DNA from 3 places in the Pseudomonas sp. TE9122 genome. Region 1 is predicted to be linked to each of the others. Evidence: riboswitches for the same ligand, from Rfam matches in the RefSeq annotation. Region 1 holds a riboswitch; each other region holds the start of a gene.
The links. A riboswitch is a leader RNA that binds a small molecule or an ion and turns the genes downstream of it on or off. The one in region 1 is predicted to bind cobalamin.

Region 1 (5,002 bases):
CTCCAGCACCGCCAGGCGATCGCACTTGAGCGCCTGATTGAGATCGTGCAGGGCGATCAGCGTAGTCACCGGCAGTGCGCGCACCACTTGCAGAATGCTCAACTGATGCTGGATGTCGAGGTGGTTGGCCGGCTCGTCGAGCAGCAGGATCTGCGGGCGCTGCGCCAGTGCGCGGGCGATGTGCACGCGTTGGCGTTCCCCGCCGGAGAGGCTGCGCCAGAGGCGGTTGCGCAGGTGCACGGCGTCGACGTCAATCAGCGCTTGCTCGACGATGGCGTCATCGGCGGGCGACCACGGTTGCAGCGCCGACAACCACGGCGTGCGCCCCAGCGCCACCGCGTCGAACACGCGAATGCCATCGTCGGTATCGGCCTGTTGCTCAACCACCGCGAGCGTCTGCGCGATGCTGCGCCGCGACATTTTGCCCAGCGCCTGACCGCCGAGCTGCACATGGCCCGCGCTCGGTTCGCGCAGGCCGGCCAGCAATTTGAGCAGCGTGGATTTACCCGAACCGTTCGGCCCGACAATGCCCAGGGTCTCGCCGCGCTGAACGTCGATGCTGACACCGTTGAGCAACTCGGCACCGCGCACCTTGAAGCTCAACCCAGCACAGCTCAGAACCGTGTTCATCGCGCCGATCTCCGGCCCACCAGAATCAGCGCGAACACTGGCGCGCCGACCAGCGCAGTGATCACGCCGACCGGGATCACCTGACCCTTGATCAGGGTGCGCGACAGCACATCTGCGGCGATCAGAAACACCGCGCCGCCTAGGGCGCTGGCCGGCAGCAGACGCGCATGACCGGTGCCGAGCAATAACCGCGCTGCGTGGGGAATCACCAGACCGACAAAGCCGATCGAGCCGACAATCGACACCATCACCGCCGTCACCAGCGCGGCGCAGCCGATCAGCAGGATCTGTACGCTACGCACGGCAATGCCGAGGGAGGCCGCCGAGTCCGCACCAAAGGTGAACGCATCCAGCGCCCGGCGATGCCACAGACAAACAACCAACCCCAACACAGCCACCGGCACCGCCAGCCACACCGACGGCCAGCGCACGCCGCCGAGATTGCCGAGCAGCCAGAACATGATCCCGCGCGCCTGTTCCGAGCTGGCCGAGCGGGTGATCAGAAAAGCGGTGAGGGCGTTGAACAGCTGCGAGCCGGCAATCCCGGCAAGAATGATCTGCCCGGTGCCGCTGGCCGAGCCGCTGACCCGTGCCAACAGGATCACCAGTACGAACGCCGTCACCGCGCCGGCAAACGCACCGACCGACAGTGAAATCGCCCCGGCGCCGACGCCAAGCAGGGCGACCATCACCGCGCCAGTCGAGGCACCCGCGGAAATCCCCAGCAGATACGGATCGGCCAGCGGATTGCGCAGCAGCGATTGCAGGATCACCCCGCACGTCGCCAGACCGGCGCCGCAGGCCGCCGCGACCAGCGCGCGGGTCAGGCGATAGTTCCAGACGATGCCTTCGTCGATCGGGTCGAGCACATAACCGGCGCCCCACAGCTTGTTGGCCAGCACCTGCAACACCACGCTCGGCTCGATCGAAGTCTCACCAATGGCCACGCCGCCGATCAGCGCGACCGACAGCGTCAACAGCACCAGCAGCAAACGGATCAGGCGTCTGCTCATTGCGACAGGTCGTAGCCGTTGATGGCGCTGGCCAGTTGTTCGAGGCCGTCGAAGGTGCGCAGGCTGGCCTGCATGGCCATGGCGTCAAGGATGATGATGCGGTTGTGCTTGACCGCGTCCATGTTGCGCGTCACCGGATCACTGCGCAGGAAGGCGAGTTTCTTCTGATAGTCGTCCGCCGGGAAACGTCGACGATCCATGCGCGCGATCACCAGAAACGTCGGGTTGGCCTTGGCGATGGTTTCCCAGCCGACCGTTGGCCATTCTTCATCGGACTCGACGACGTTGCGCACGCCGAGGGTGCTGAGCATGAAATCGGGAACGCCTTTGTGCCCGGCCACGAACGGCTCGATGTCCATCTCGGCGCTGGAGAACCACACCAGGGCGCTGACGTCTTTGCGCTGCTGGTTTTTCGCGGTGGCGATCGACTGCGCGAGGCTGGCTTTGAGCTGCTCATTGAGCTGCTCGCCACGCGCCTGCACGTCGAAAATCGCCGCCAGTTGGCTCACGCTTTTGTAGATGCTGTCGATGCGAAACGGTGCCAGCCGCGTCCCGTCCGAACCAACGAGGTTGTCCTTGGCTTCGCAATCGGAGGGCAGCAGATAGGTCGGAATCTTCAGTTCATGAAACTGCTCGCGGGTGCCGACCGCGCCTTGCGGGCCGACCATCCATTCCAGCTCGACGGCAACCAGCTCCGGGCGTTTGGCGATCACCGCTTCGAAACTCGGCTCGTTGTCGGCGAGGCGCTCGATCCTGTCGTTCTGTGCTTTGTATGTGCCCAGCACATCGTTGAACCACAGCGAAGTGCCGACGACTTTGTCGCCCAGACCCAAGGCGTAGAGCATTTCGGTGCCGGCCTGGCCGATAGTCACCGTGCGCGCAGGTGCGTGTTGAAAGGTCAGGCTGCTGCCACAATTTTCGACGGTCAGCGGATACGCAGTCGGCGCCGCTTGCGCCAGGGCGCAAAGGCTCAGAGCGGTGAGCAGGGTGGCAACGCGGGGCAGCAGCATGGGGCATCTCCAAGGGAACCGTACGGGAGCGGGCGGGTACGGTTTGGAAACACACCTCGGGCGCGGTCGTGGAAACTGCGCAAGGCCGGCACGGGGAAAATGCGCACGGCACGATGTCCTTCCCGGACACCCCGCCGGTTGGTCAGTCACTGTGCCGGCAGGTCTCCTGACTGATGCGTCATCGCCACGCTCCGGCCTTCCCGGGGTTCACCCAGTGGCAGTCGAGGAGCAGGCTCGGCACCTACAGTTGCGGGGGCAGTTCCGATTGATGCGTGGAGCACCTCGGATTCCCTATTAATTCCGTGTGGAAACCGGCGCGGGCATGGTAGTCGATCAGGCCGCTGATGGGGAGCCGAATCTGCTTTGGTACGAGCTGCCGAAGGCTGCGATCTTTTGATCTGGTCTTTAACGGGCAAGATCAAAAGATCGCAGCCTTCGGCAGCTCCTACACGGGTGCGTGTTTGCGTGGCGGAGTGTTTGCAATCCGAGGGTAAGCTTGGCTAGTATACGATCCATATACATTTCGTATCGGATATAGACATGGGCATCGTAAAGATTTCAGAGGACATGCACGAGAACCTGCGTATCTCCAGCAACGCCCTCAGCCGCTCGATCAACGCGCAGGCCGAGCACTGGATGCGCATCGGCATGCTCGCCGAGCTGCATCCCAATCTCGACCACAGCGCCATTTGCCGCCTGCTGATCCGCGCCGAACAGAATGGTGGGCTGGATCTGCAACAACTGACTCAGGAAGCCGTCAGCGCATGAGAAACCAGATCAAGATCAACACCCCGGCCGACATCGAAAAATCCCGTGCCGCCGGCAAACTCGCCGCTGAAGTGCTGGCAATGCTGGTGCCGCATGTGAAGGCTGGCGTGACCACCGATGAGCTGGATCGACTGTGCAACGATTACATCGTCAATGTGCAGAAGGCGGTGCCAGCCAATGTCGGTTATCACGGCTTTCCGAAAACCGTCTGCGCGTCGGTCAACGATGTGGTGTGCCACGGGATTCCATCGGGTACGCCATTGAAAGACGGCGACATCGTCAACCTCGACATCGCGGTGATCAAGGACGGCTGGTTCGGCGATACCAGTCGCATGTATGTGGTGGGCGAGGCGACTCCTGAAGCGCAGCACCTGATCAAGACCACCTACGAAGCCATGTGCGCAGGCATCCGTGCAGTGAAGCCGGGCGCAACGCTGGGCGATATCGGTCACGCGATCCAGAGCCTGGCGGAGGCGGAGGGCTTCAGTGTGGTACGCGAATACTGCGGCCATGGCATCGGCAAGGTCTATCACGATGAACCGCAGATCCTGCATTACGGCTTTCCCAATCAGGGCCTGAAGCTTAAGGCCGGGATGATTTTCACCGTGGAACCGATGCTCAATGCCGGCAAACGCCATGTGAAGAACATGCCGGATGGCTGGACCGTATTGACCAAGGATGGCTCGTTGTCGGCGCAGTGGGAGCATATGGTCGCGGTGACGGAGAGCGGGTTCGAAGTGCTGACGGCTTGGCCGGATGAGATTGAAGGGTACCGGGCCATTGGCTAATACCGTGTCGCCTGCTTGCCCTCACCCTAGCCCTCTCCCAATGGGAGAGGGGACTGACCGAGGTGTTGTTGCGAGATACGCCGACGTGCGATACCGAGTCGAACTTACATTTTGAACAGCATGAAGATCGGCTCCCTTTCCCCCTCGCCCCCCGTGGGGGAGAGGGCTGGGGTGAGGGGGTAGATCCAACTGACTCAGCGCAATCAGTGAGCCCCGGCAGCCTTGTTCAAGTCGCTCTCGGTCCACTCGGTATAAACACAAGCATCCGCCGTCGCCCAGCGCACCCGTACCGGATCGCCGGCCTTGAGCGGCATGCCCGCTGCCGATAGCGCTTTCACCGTCATCGACGTCCCGCCCGCAGTCACCACGCTGCACGTCTGGCTTTCACCGAGAAACAGCACCTCCACAACGTTCGCCGACACCTCATTCCAGCCCGCCGCCAGCGGCTCATCCAGCGCCTGCTGCGTGCTCAGCGCCAAGGCCTTTTCCGCGACGCACCATCAGCAGCACATCCTGATCAGTGTGCAACCCGGACGTCAGCCGAATCGACAACGACTGGCCCTCGAAACTCGCCGCTGCATTGCCTTGCACCTTGAGCTTGAGGAAGTTCGAATTACCCAGAAACGACGCGACAAACGCATTCGGCGGATTCTGGTAAAGGTCATAACCACTGCCCAGACCAACGATTTTGCCGTGGCTGAAAATCGCGATGCGTTGCGACAGACGCATGGCTTCTTCCTGGTCGTGGGTCACGTACACGATGGTGATACCCAGGCGTCGGTGCAGTTGGCGC
Region 2 (5,002 bases), 1.6 Mb from region 1:
GACACTCAGCAACGCCACACTCATTGATTCACTCCCCAATAATTTTCGTACAGCAACTCGTTGAGCGGCCGCGCCTGCGCCCAGCCTTCGAGCACCAACATCGGCGCCGAATAGAACTCCCTGACCGGGCCGAGACACAACACCGCCAGCGGTTTCGCACCGGCCGGCAATTTGAGCAAATCCGCCAAGGCTTGCGGTTCGAACAACGAAACCCAGCCCATGCCCAGGCCTTCGGCGCGGGAGGCCAGCCACAGATTCTGGATCGCGCAGGACAGCGAGGCCATGTCCATTTCCGGCAACGTGCGCCGACCGAAGATGTGTTTTTCGCGATCGTCCATCAGCGCTGCGACCAGCACTTCGGCGCAATCGTTGATGCCTTCGACCTTGAGCTGCATGAACTCATCGCTGCGCTCGCCAAGGGCTTCGGCAGTGCGGATGCGCTCTTCTTCCACCAGATCGCGGATCTGCCCGCGCAGAGCACGATCGCTGATGCGGATGAAGCGCCAGGGCTGCATCAGACCGACGCTCGGCGCTTGATGAGCGGCTTCAAGCAGACGACGCAGCAACTGCGGCTCGACGCTGCCGCCGGTGAAGTGGCGCATGTCGCGGCGCTCGGCGATTGCCTTGTAGACCGCTGCGCGCTCGGCTTCGGAGAAGGTGTTGTCGGTCATGGCCCCATCGCTGGCAAGCCAGCTCCCACAGGAGATCGCATTTCTTCAGGAAGCTCACCATTCACTGTGGGAGCGAGCTTGCTCGCGAAGCCGGCCTCACGATCTGGCGCAAACAATGCGGCAATCGCAGTCGGATTCGACGGGAAATAAAAATGCACATAAGAAGCCGTCATCCGCCCCTCGCGATAAACCGCCTCGGCCCCACGCCCGCCATTAGGACTCACCCCCCGGGCAATCGGCGTCAGCTCTGTGGTGGTCAGGGAATGATGATAGGTATGCCCACGCAAGGAACCTTCCGGCAGCTCAACCGCCTGCAACGCCAGCGCCGCCAGACGCTTCTGCATCACCGCCTCGCCCTTGAGCAAACCGACCAGCTCAGCACGGGTGCCTTCCACGTCGGTCAGCGAATCAAGCAGATAAAGCATGCCGCCACACTCGGCGAGCAACGGCTTGCCCGCCGCATGGTGCGCGCGGATCGCCGCCAGCATTGAGGCGTTTTGCGCCAGCGCGACGTGATGCAGCTCTGGATAGCCGCCCGGCAGATACAGGCTGTCCGCCTCGGGCAATCGGGTGTCGCGAATCGGCGAGAAGAAGCGCAATTCGGCGCCCATCGCCCGCAGCAGATCGAGACTGGCGCCATAGGTGAAGGCAAAGGCTTCATCGCGGGCAACGGCGATGCGCACACCTTTTAATAGAGGCTCGGCGGCGATGACGTCAGGCCCGGCGAATTCAACGGCCGGTGGCAGCGCGACCTCGCAACTGCTGGCCAGCGCATCGGCGGCCGCGTCGAGGCGCAGATCCAGATCATTCAATTCGCTGGCCTGAACCAGGCCGAGGTGGCGGCTCGGCAATTCGATACCGGTTTCGCGGGACAGCGCACCGTACCAGCGCAGACCTTCGGTGAGGCTGCCTTCGAGTAATTGCGCATGGCGCAAGGTGCCGACGCGGTTGGCCAGCACGCCAGCGAACGGCAAGTCCGGCTGATACTTGGCCAGGCCCAGCGCCAAGGCGCCAAAGGTCTGCGCCATGGCGGTGCCATCGATCACGCCGAGCACCGGCACACCGAAGTGGCGCGCCAGATCAGCGCTGGATGGCGTGCCGTCGAAAAGGCCCATCACGCCCTCGATCAGAATCAGGTCAGCCTCGGCGGCGGCTTCCCACAACAGCCGGCGACTTTCCTGCTCGCCGACCATCCACATGTCCAGTTGATACACCGGCGCACCGCTCGCGCGCTCGAGGATCATCGGGTCGAGAAAGTCCGGACCGCATTTGAACACGCGCACCTTGCGCCCTTGGTTGCGATGCAAACGGGCGAGTGCGGCGGTGACGGTGGTCTTGCCCTGACCGGAGGCCGGCGCGGCGATCAACACCGCCGGGCAGTGACGTGGTTGCTTCAAAGTTCGACGCCTTTCTGCGCTTTGATCCCGGCCTGAAAGGCGTGCTTGAGCATGCCCATCTCGGTGACCGTGTCGCCCATCTCGATCATTTCCGGCTTGGCGCCGCGCCCGGTGACAACCACGTGCTGCATCGGCGGGCGCGCTTGCAGATCGCTGAGCACCTGATCGAGATCGAGGTAGCCGTGCTTGAGGGCGATGTTCAATTCATCGAGCACCACCAGACCGATCGAAGGGTCGCGCAACAATTCGCGCGAGACTTCCCAAGCGGCGGTCGCAGCGGCGATGTCGCGCTGACGATCCTGGGTTTCCCAGGTGAAGCCTTCGCCCATGACGTGGAAACGCACCTGCTCGGGGAAGCGGCGGAAAAACAATTCTTCGCCAGTGCTGTTGCGGCCCTTGATGAACTGCACCACGCCGCACTGCATGCCGTGGCCCATCGCGCGGGCGAGCATGCCGAATGCCGAGCTGCTCTTGCCTTTGCCGTTGCCGGTCAGCACCAGCACCAGGCCACATTCGTCGGGCGAGTTGGCAATGCGTTCGTCGATCACGGCCTTCTTGCGCTGCATGCGCGCCAGATGGCGTTCGTCACGCTCGGGGGAATCAGTCATGGGGGAGCTCTCCGTTGAGGCTGGATAACGGCGGGCAGGCAAAAGAATAGACGGCAAAAAGCCTGGCATCGCCCACCGTGATGCCGCTGAGATGGATCAGGCCGGTCTCCGGGCTCATGAGCGGCGTTTCGCCGGACTGCGCGCCTTCCCGCTTCTTTCGAGGCAGTGGCTCAAGGCGCAGTTTTCACTCATTTACCGTTGCGGGGGCAGCGCCGGGATCGTCGTGGCTTCGCTCGAAGACCACCCTCACCGGCTTCCCTGTTTCACTCTGTCGACGCTGGGCCACAGAGCACCTGAAACAAGCGGCGAAGGTTAGAGGGTTGGGGGTGGAGCGTCAATTGAAGAGGCGCTTTGCGCGCGAATAACTGCCGCTGATCCATTGTGCAGCGGCAATCTTGTGCCAGACTGCGACAAGTGATATCAAAGAGCCATGCTTTTCCCGAAAAGCCCATTACAACAATAAGGATGACGACGATGCAAGGCATGATCATCAGCAACCCGCGCCTGGAATTTCTGCGCCCGGTGCTGGAACGCTGGTTTGACTGTATCGATCGCTACAACACTGTACGCGGCGACAACGACACGCCGTACTGGCACGACGAGAAAGCCAATCTCGGCCTGCTCGCGGCAGCGGCGTGGATGGCTGAAATGGTCACGCTGAACGACACGGCCACGCGCAAACAGAACGAAGAAGGCGAACGCAATGCTCGCGCCGACCTGCTGATTGCCGGCGCCGAAGACCGCGCGTTCATTCAGGCCACGCAACGTTGGCCACGGGTCAACAATCTCAACCTGACCCAGGCCCTGCTCGACATCACCGTTGATGCCAAGCGCATCAGCTACGCCAGCGATCTCAAGCTCGGCTGCCTCTTTGTTGCTCCGCAAAAACCTCAGCACAGCGCCAGCCCCGAAGAATTGCAGGACATGGTCGACGACCTGCAAAAGGAACACACCTGCGCCGTGGCCTGGTATTTCCCCTACGCCTATCGCAAATTGCACAGCGACGCGGGCAACTATCATCCGGGCATCGCCGTGCTGTTCAAGGAAGCCCGCGGTTGAGCAGTTGAACCATCGGGCCTGCGCCCTCCTCTATGTTTAGGAATGCATTCATAGGGAAGATCAGCAATGCGCAAGGCCCAACTCGCTCTTATCATCGCCGTCGCTGGCGGGCTCGCCGCCTGCGGTGAAACCTCCAGCCTGCAAGTCTCCGACGGCACCGGCCCGTCACCGAAACTGCCCGAACCGAACAAGACGCTGATCCCGACAGTCAACATCGCCCCGGCGGTGGGCTGGCCGGACGGCGCGAAACCGACCGCAGCGGCCGGCACCCAGGTCGCCGCGTTTGCCGAAGGCCTCGATCACCCGCGCTGGCTCTACGTGCTGCCCAACGGCGATGTGCTGGTGGCGGAAACCAATGCGCCGCCCAAGCCCGATGACAGCAAAGGCATTCGTGGCTGGGTGATGAAGAAAGTCATGGGCAAGGCCGGCGCCGGCGTGCCCAGCCCGAACCGCATCACCCTGCTGCGTGATGCCGACCACGATGGCGTCGCGGAAACCCGCACGGTGTTCCTGCAGAACCTCAACTCGCCATTTGGCATGACGCTGGTTGGCAACGATTTGTACGTAGCCGACACCGACCGCCTGCTGCGCTTCAACTACGAGCCGGGCGCCACCGAGATCAAGACCCAACCGATCAAAGTCGTCGACTTGCCCGGCGGCACGCTGAATCACCACTGGACCAAAAACGTCATCGCCAGCAAGGACGGCAACAAGCTCTACGTCACCGTCGGCTCGAACAGTAACGTTGGCGAAAACGGTCTGGATCAGGAAGAAGGCCGCGCGGCGATCTGGGAAGTCGATCGTGCGACCGGCAATCACCGGATCTTCGCCTCGGGTATCCGCAACCCCAACGGCCTGGCTTGGGAACCCACCAGCGGCGCCTTGTGGACAGCGGTCAACGAGCGTGACGAAATCGGCAGCGATCTGGTGCCGGACTACATCACCTCGGTCAAGGACGGCGGCTTCTATGGCTGGCCGTTCAGCTACTACGGCCAGCACGTCGATGTGCGGGTCAAACCGCAGAATCCGGATCTGGTGGCCAAGGCCATCGCTCCGGATTACGCGGTCGGTCCGCACACCGCTTCGCTGGGCCTGACCTTCGCCGATGGCAACCGCTTGCCGGCGCAATTCAAGGAAGGCGCATTCATTGGCCAGCACGGCTCGTGGAACCGCAAACCGCACAGTGGCTACAAGGTGATTTTCGTGCCGTTTACTGGCGGCAAGCCGACCGGGCAGCCGGTGGATGTGCTGACCGGTTTCCTCGACA
Region 3 (5,002 bases), 730 kb from region 1:
GGTCAACGAGCGCATCAACTACTACCTGCAAACCGAGATCAACCCGGGGCTGGCCAGCCACGGCGGTCAGGTCAGCCTGATCGACGTTGTCGAGGACGGCATTGCCGTGTTGCAGTTCGGTGGCGGTTGCCAGGGCTGCGGCCAGGCCGACGTAACCTTGAAGGAAGGCATCGAGCGCACCCTGCTCGAGCGCATTCCGGAGCTCAAGGGCGTTCGCGACGTGACCGACCACACGCAGAAAGAAAACGCCTACTACTAAGGCGTTCGCTGCGAACATGAAAAACGGCGCCCCGTGAGCGCCGTTTTTTTATGGGTAACTTTTGCCGCCCCCATTCGCGAGCAGGCTCGCTCCCACAATGAAATGCAATCACCTGTGGGAGCGAGCCTGCTCGCGAAGGCGTCTTCAAGGGCGATAAAGATGCGCATGCCCGGCGCGATACAACGATGATTCGCCAAACACCTCGCTGCCCAGCACCCTGCCAACCAGAATCAGCGCCGTACGCCGAAAGCCTTTGGCCTCGACCTTGTCGGCAATGTCCGCCAATGTACCTACCACCCAGTCCTGATCCGGCCATGTCGCGCGGTGAATAACGGCAATCGGGCAGTCCGCGCCGTAATGCGGCAGCAGTTCGACCAGTATCTTTTCCAGATGATTGACCCCCAGATGAATGGCCATGGTCGCGCCGTGCTGCGCCAGGCTCGCCAGTTCTTCGCCGGCGGGCATCGCGGTCTTGTCGGCGTAACGGGTCAGGATCACGCTTTGCGAAATGTCCGGCAGGGTCAACTCGGCGCCCAGCAGCGCTGCGCATGCCGCTGTGGCGGTCACGCCCGGAATGATCTCGAAAGGAATGTTCAGCTCACGCAAGTAGCGAATCTGCTCACCAATCGCGCCGTACAGACCTGGATCCCCGGAATGCACACGGGCCACATCCTGGCCTTGGGCATGGGCAGTCTTGATCTGATCGATGATCTGTTCCAAGTGCAGTTCAGCGCTATTGACCACGATTTCGGCCTGATGACCTTCCAGCACCGCGGCGGGTACCAGCGAACCGGCGTAGATAATCACCGGGCAGCTGCGAATCAGCCGTTGGCCTTTGACGGTGATGAGTTCCGGGTCGCCGGGGCCGGCGCCGATGAAGTAGACGGTCATCGTTGAGTCCTTGTGAAGAGGCGCAGGCACACTGCAGATGAAGCGTGCTCATGATCAATGGCGGGGATTATCGGGATTTTATGCAGCGCCGGCCAATGCCAGCGTGGCCTGCGCATATTTCTGCCGGTGGATCAGCAGTTTCGCCGGCGCCTGAATCAGTTGCTCGGCGAGCGCCAGCGCGGCGCTTTCCGCCACGCCGTAGCAGCCGGTGCGCTCAAAGGCGATCTGCGATTGATGGCTGAGGCGCTGCTGATAGGGCGCCAGTTCGGCACTGTTGAAATACTGCAGCGGCAGGTTCAACTGTGTGGCCAGTTCCAGCAACCCCGGTTCGTCGCGCTTGAGATCGATACTCGCCAGAGCCTTGACCGCTCGCAGTTCGATGCGGTGTGCCTGCAAAGCCTGGTCGAGTAACGCACGCAACGTACTGGCCGGGCAGCCCCGCTGGCAGCCGAGGCCGACCACGAGGGTCGGCGCTGCGCGGTCATCGGTCATGCCTGATATGGGCCTGCGCTTTTGCGGCGGAACAACCATGCACTGATCAGGCCCAAGGCCAGCCAGAACGCGACGTTGGTCAGCTGCGAAGCGATTTTGAACTGGGTTTCCAGTGCCTCTGGAGCGAGCATCGAATGCACCTGCGGTTGCGGCGCGCCGATCACATGCGGCACGGCGAGAATCGCTACACCAAGAAGCTTCATCAGCCAGTGACGGCTGAAAGCGATCAGTGCCAGGCCGACAGCGGTCGAAGCGGCAGTGCCGATCCACCAGATCTGCCGCGAAGCCAGATCGGCGGCGGCTGTGCCCGGCAACTCAGGTGGCAGGCCCAAGGTCGGCGCGAGAACGAACGTGGCGTAACCGGCCAGACCCCAGAGCAGCCCTTGCGAGGTCTTGGTCGGCGCGCGCAAGGTGTACAGGCCGGCGAGCATCAAGGCGAAACCCACTGCCACCACCAGATTACCGCCAGTGGTCGAGACCACACGCTGCCAGCCGTCTTCCGGCTCCCAGGCTTCGCCATCATGGCTGTGGGCGGCGGTGCCGGCGGCGTGTTCGTGGACTTGCGCGACCGGTTCGGATTTCTCGAAGGTTTCGGCCTGCAGAATCAGTGGCGATACCCAGAAACTCTGCAGCAGGGTCAGCAGCAGGGCGGCCAGCAAGCCGGTGAAGCCTGCGGTTTGCGCGATACGTTTGATCATTTCGGCAGGCCTCAGTGGCACGGGAACGCGGCGCTGTGGCGGGTATCGTGGGCGGCGTTGTGCACCGCTTCGATGTGCGAGAAACCGGCGAACCAGACCAGGCTGGCACCGAGGATCGAGGCGAAGAGGGCGGCGGCGACGCGTTGGCCGAGTGTGGTGCTGCTGGAGATGTGGTCAGTGTGGCTGACGGTGTTACTGATGATCGACATAGCGCTTCCCTCTGAAATGTCAGCGGGTAAACAGAGCGCATGAAAATCCCTGCGAGCCGGGCACGCAGGGATTTCGAACAGCGCCCGCCCACCGCGGGTTTGTTTGTGGTCAGCGGCGCTTGCGCGTGCTGGGTGTTGCGGGCCGGTCTCCGGGCTTGCGAGGGGTTGGCTGGTCGCCGACCTGCAAGCATCACCTTCCCATGCCGGGGCACAGTGGATCTGACGCTTCGCTCGCTTACCGTTGCGGGGGCAGCACCGGACTGACATGGCTTTGAGTAAAGCACATGATTCACCGGTTTCCCGTTTCACCCTGTGAAGGGCACCCGTAACAAGGTGGGCAGGAGAACATGGGTTTGGGTTTTTAGTCAATTTCCGGGGAGTTTTCGGTGCTGCGGTGGGGGATTTTTCTGATGTTTTTGTGTGTATATCCGTTGCTGCGGGTGTTGCTGATTACGGTTTCGCCCTTACGGCGAGGCACTTTTTCCAAACGCCGAAAAAGTACCCAAAAAGGCTTGCTCCTACGTTCGGCCCTCGCAGGCTCGGGTTCCTTCGCTCCGGGACTGATCCGGGCGCAGCGGCTCCGGTTTGCTTCGCTGCACCTACACTCGCTGTGTACGACTGCGTCGTACGGTCGCTGCGCTCCCACGCCCGGATCAATCCCTCCACTCAGCCTTCCGACGTCGCCGGTGGATCAAGATCAAGAGCACTCGAGCTTGCGCTCATTGTTGAGTGGGGCGGCTGCGCCGCGGGCAGCTGCGCTGCTTTGCTTTTGCTTTTGTGGGAGCGAGCCTGCTCGCGAAGGCGGCCTGACATCCGACCTGTTCTTGAGCTGGTGCGCGATCCAACTGTAGGAGCTGCCGAAGGCTGCGATCTTTTGCTTTTGCCTTTGCTTTTGCTCTGGCTTTTGATCTTTTGCCCCTTCGGCAGGCTTCGTTACGGGATCGATCCGGGGGTGGGAGCGCAGCGACCGTGCGACGCAGTCGTACACAGCGGAAGGAGGTGCAGCGAAGCAAACCGTAGCCGCTGCGCCCGGATCGGTCCCGTAACGAAGGTACCCCGAGCCCCAGCGAGCGGGCCGTACGCCGGGGCAAAGCCTTTTGGTTCCTTTTTGGCGTTTGAAAAAGGGACTCGCTGTAAGAGCGAAACCATAAGAAGCCGTTACCGCAGCAACGGATATGCCCCCGAACTCAAACTCAACGCCCATTGACCCACGACGGACCCATGCGTAGCCTTGCGCTTTCGAGGTTCTTCGGCACTCGCCGAAGCTAAGAAGGGAACGCGGTCAAAGCCGCGGCTGCCCCCGCAACTGTGAACGGTGATGTTCGTTGCCACGCCACTGCCAGCTCAACCGATGAGCCAGCGGGAAGGCGCAATGGACGCCAGGCCCAACGCCTGAACGCCGTCAGCCAGGAGACCTGCCTCGTCACAGATTCTCACTACAACCGGGCGGGGTGATCCGGTGGCGAATGCTTCCGGCGTGCACGCGCGCTGCCGGTTCTCGTCCCGTATGCCCGCCGCTTGCCAAAGGGCATACCGATGAAAACACTGGCCAAACTCCCCGTCACCATCGTCACCGGTTTCCTCGGTTCGGGCAAAACCACGCTGCTGCGGCACATGCTCGACAACGCTCAGGGCCGGCGCATCGCGGTGATCGTCAACGAGTTTGGCGAGCTGGGCATCGACGGTGAAATCCTCAAGCAATGCACCATCGGCTGCACCGAAGAAGAGGCCAGCGGCCGCGTTTATGAGCTGGCCAACGGCTGCCTGTGCTGCACCGTGCAGGAAGAATTCTTCCCGGTGATGCGCGAGCTGGTTGCCCGTCGCGGCGATCTCGACCACATCCTTATTGAAACCTCGGGCCTGGCCCTGCCAAAACCGCTGGTGCAAGCCTTCCAGTGGCCGGAAATTCGCAGTGCCTGCACCGTCGATGCAGTCATCACCGTGGTCGACAGCCCGGCCGTCGCTGCTGGCACCTTCGCCGCGTTCCCGGATCAGGTCGATGCCCAGCGCAAACTCGATCCGAACCTTGATCACGAGTCGCCGCTGCATGAACTGTTCGCCGATCAACTGGCCAGCGCTGACCTGGTGATCCTCAACAAAGCCGACCAGACCAGCCCGCAAGACCTGGCTCGCGTACGCGCTGAAGTAGCCGAAGAGCTGCCGCCAGCGGTAAAAATCGTCGAAGCCAGCAATGGCCGCCTGCCGCTCGACGTGCTGATCGGTCTCGGTGCCGGCTCTGAAGAGCATATCGACAGCCGCCACAGCCACCACGATCACCACCATGACGGTGATGACGACGACCACGATCACGACGCCTTCGATTCGATCTCCATCGAATTGCCGCAAGCCGACGAAAGCTTGCTGCTCGATGCGCTGACGCAACTGGTGGTGCAGCACGGCATCCTGCGGGTCAAAGGCTTCGCGGCGATTCCGAACAAGCCGATGCGCCTGTT

Region 2: linked by a shared signal. The riboswitch ahead of cobO (cob(I)yrinic acid a,c-diamide adenosyltransferase) and the one ahead of ACZ9BE_RS12930 (ABC transporter substrate-binding protein) in region 1 are both predicted to bind cobalamin.
Region 3: linked by a shared signal. The riboswitch ahead of ACZ9BE_RS09800 (CbtB domain-containing protein) and the one ahead of ACZ9BE_RS12930 (ABC transporter substrate-binding protein) in region 1 are both predicted to bind cobalamin.

What each region holds. Positions count from the first base shown of each region.
Region 1 is NZ_JBWBQI010000001.1:2,879,679-2,884,680, reverse strand. Features, by position in the region: gene ACZ9BE_RS12940 (ABC transporter ATP-binding protein) at 1-630, opposite strand, end outside; gene ACZ9BE_RS12935 (FecCD family ABC transporter permease) at 627-1,643, opposite strand; gene ACZ9BE_RS12930 (ABC transporter substrate-binding protein) at 1,640-2,653, opposite strand; cobalamin riboswitch at 2,793-2,984, opposite strand; gene ACZ9BE_RS12925 (ParD-like family protein) at 3,194-3,421, shown strand; gene map (type I methionyl aminopeptidase) at 3,418-4,209, shown strand; partial or broken gene ACZ9BE_RS12915 (ABC transporter ATP-binding protein) at 4,413-5,002, opposite strand, start outside.
Region 2 is NZ_JBWBQI010000001.1:1,263,025-1,268,026, reverse strand. Features, by position in the region: gene cbiB (adenosylcobinamide-phosphate synthase CbiB) at 1-24, opposite strand, end outside; gene bluB (5,6-dimethylbenzimidazole synthase) at 21-671, opposite strand; gene ACZ9BE_RS05620 (cobyrinate a,c-diamide synthase) at 668-2,068, opposite strand; gene cobO (cob(I)yrinic acid a,c-diamide adenosyltransferase) at 2,065-2,676, opposite strand; cobalamin riboswitch at 2,759-2,988, opposite strand; gene ACZ9BE_RS05610 (hypothetical protein) at 3,151-3,735, shown strand; gene ACZ9BE_RS05605 (PQQ-dependent sugar dehydrogenase) at 3,802-5,002, shown strand, end outside.
Region 3 is NZ_JBWBQI010000001.1:2,153,802-2,158,803, forward strand. Features, by position in the region: gene nfuA (Fe-S biogenesis protein NfuA) at 1-259, shown strand, start outside; gene cobM (precorrin-4 C(11)-methyltransferase) at 404-1,150, opposite strand; gene ACZ9BE_RS09790 (cobalamin biosynthesis protein) at 1,229-1,642, opposite strand; gene ACZ9BE_RS09795 (CbtA family protein) at 1,639-2,340, opposite strand; gene ACZ9BE_RS09800 (CbtB domain-containing protein) at 2,352-2,549, opposite strand; cobalamin riboswitch at 2,673-2,891, opposite strand; cobalamin riboswitch at 3,775-3,986, shown strand; gene cobW (cobalamin biosynthesis protein CobW) at 4,086-5,002, shown strand, end outside.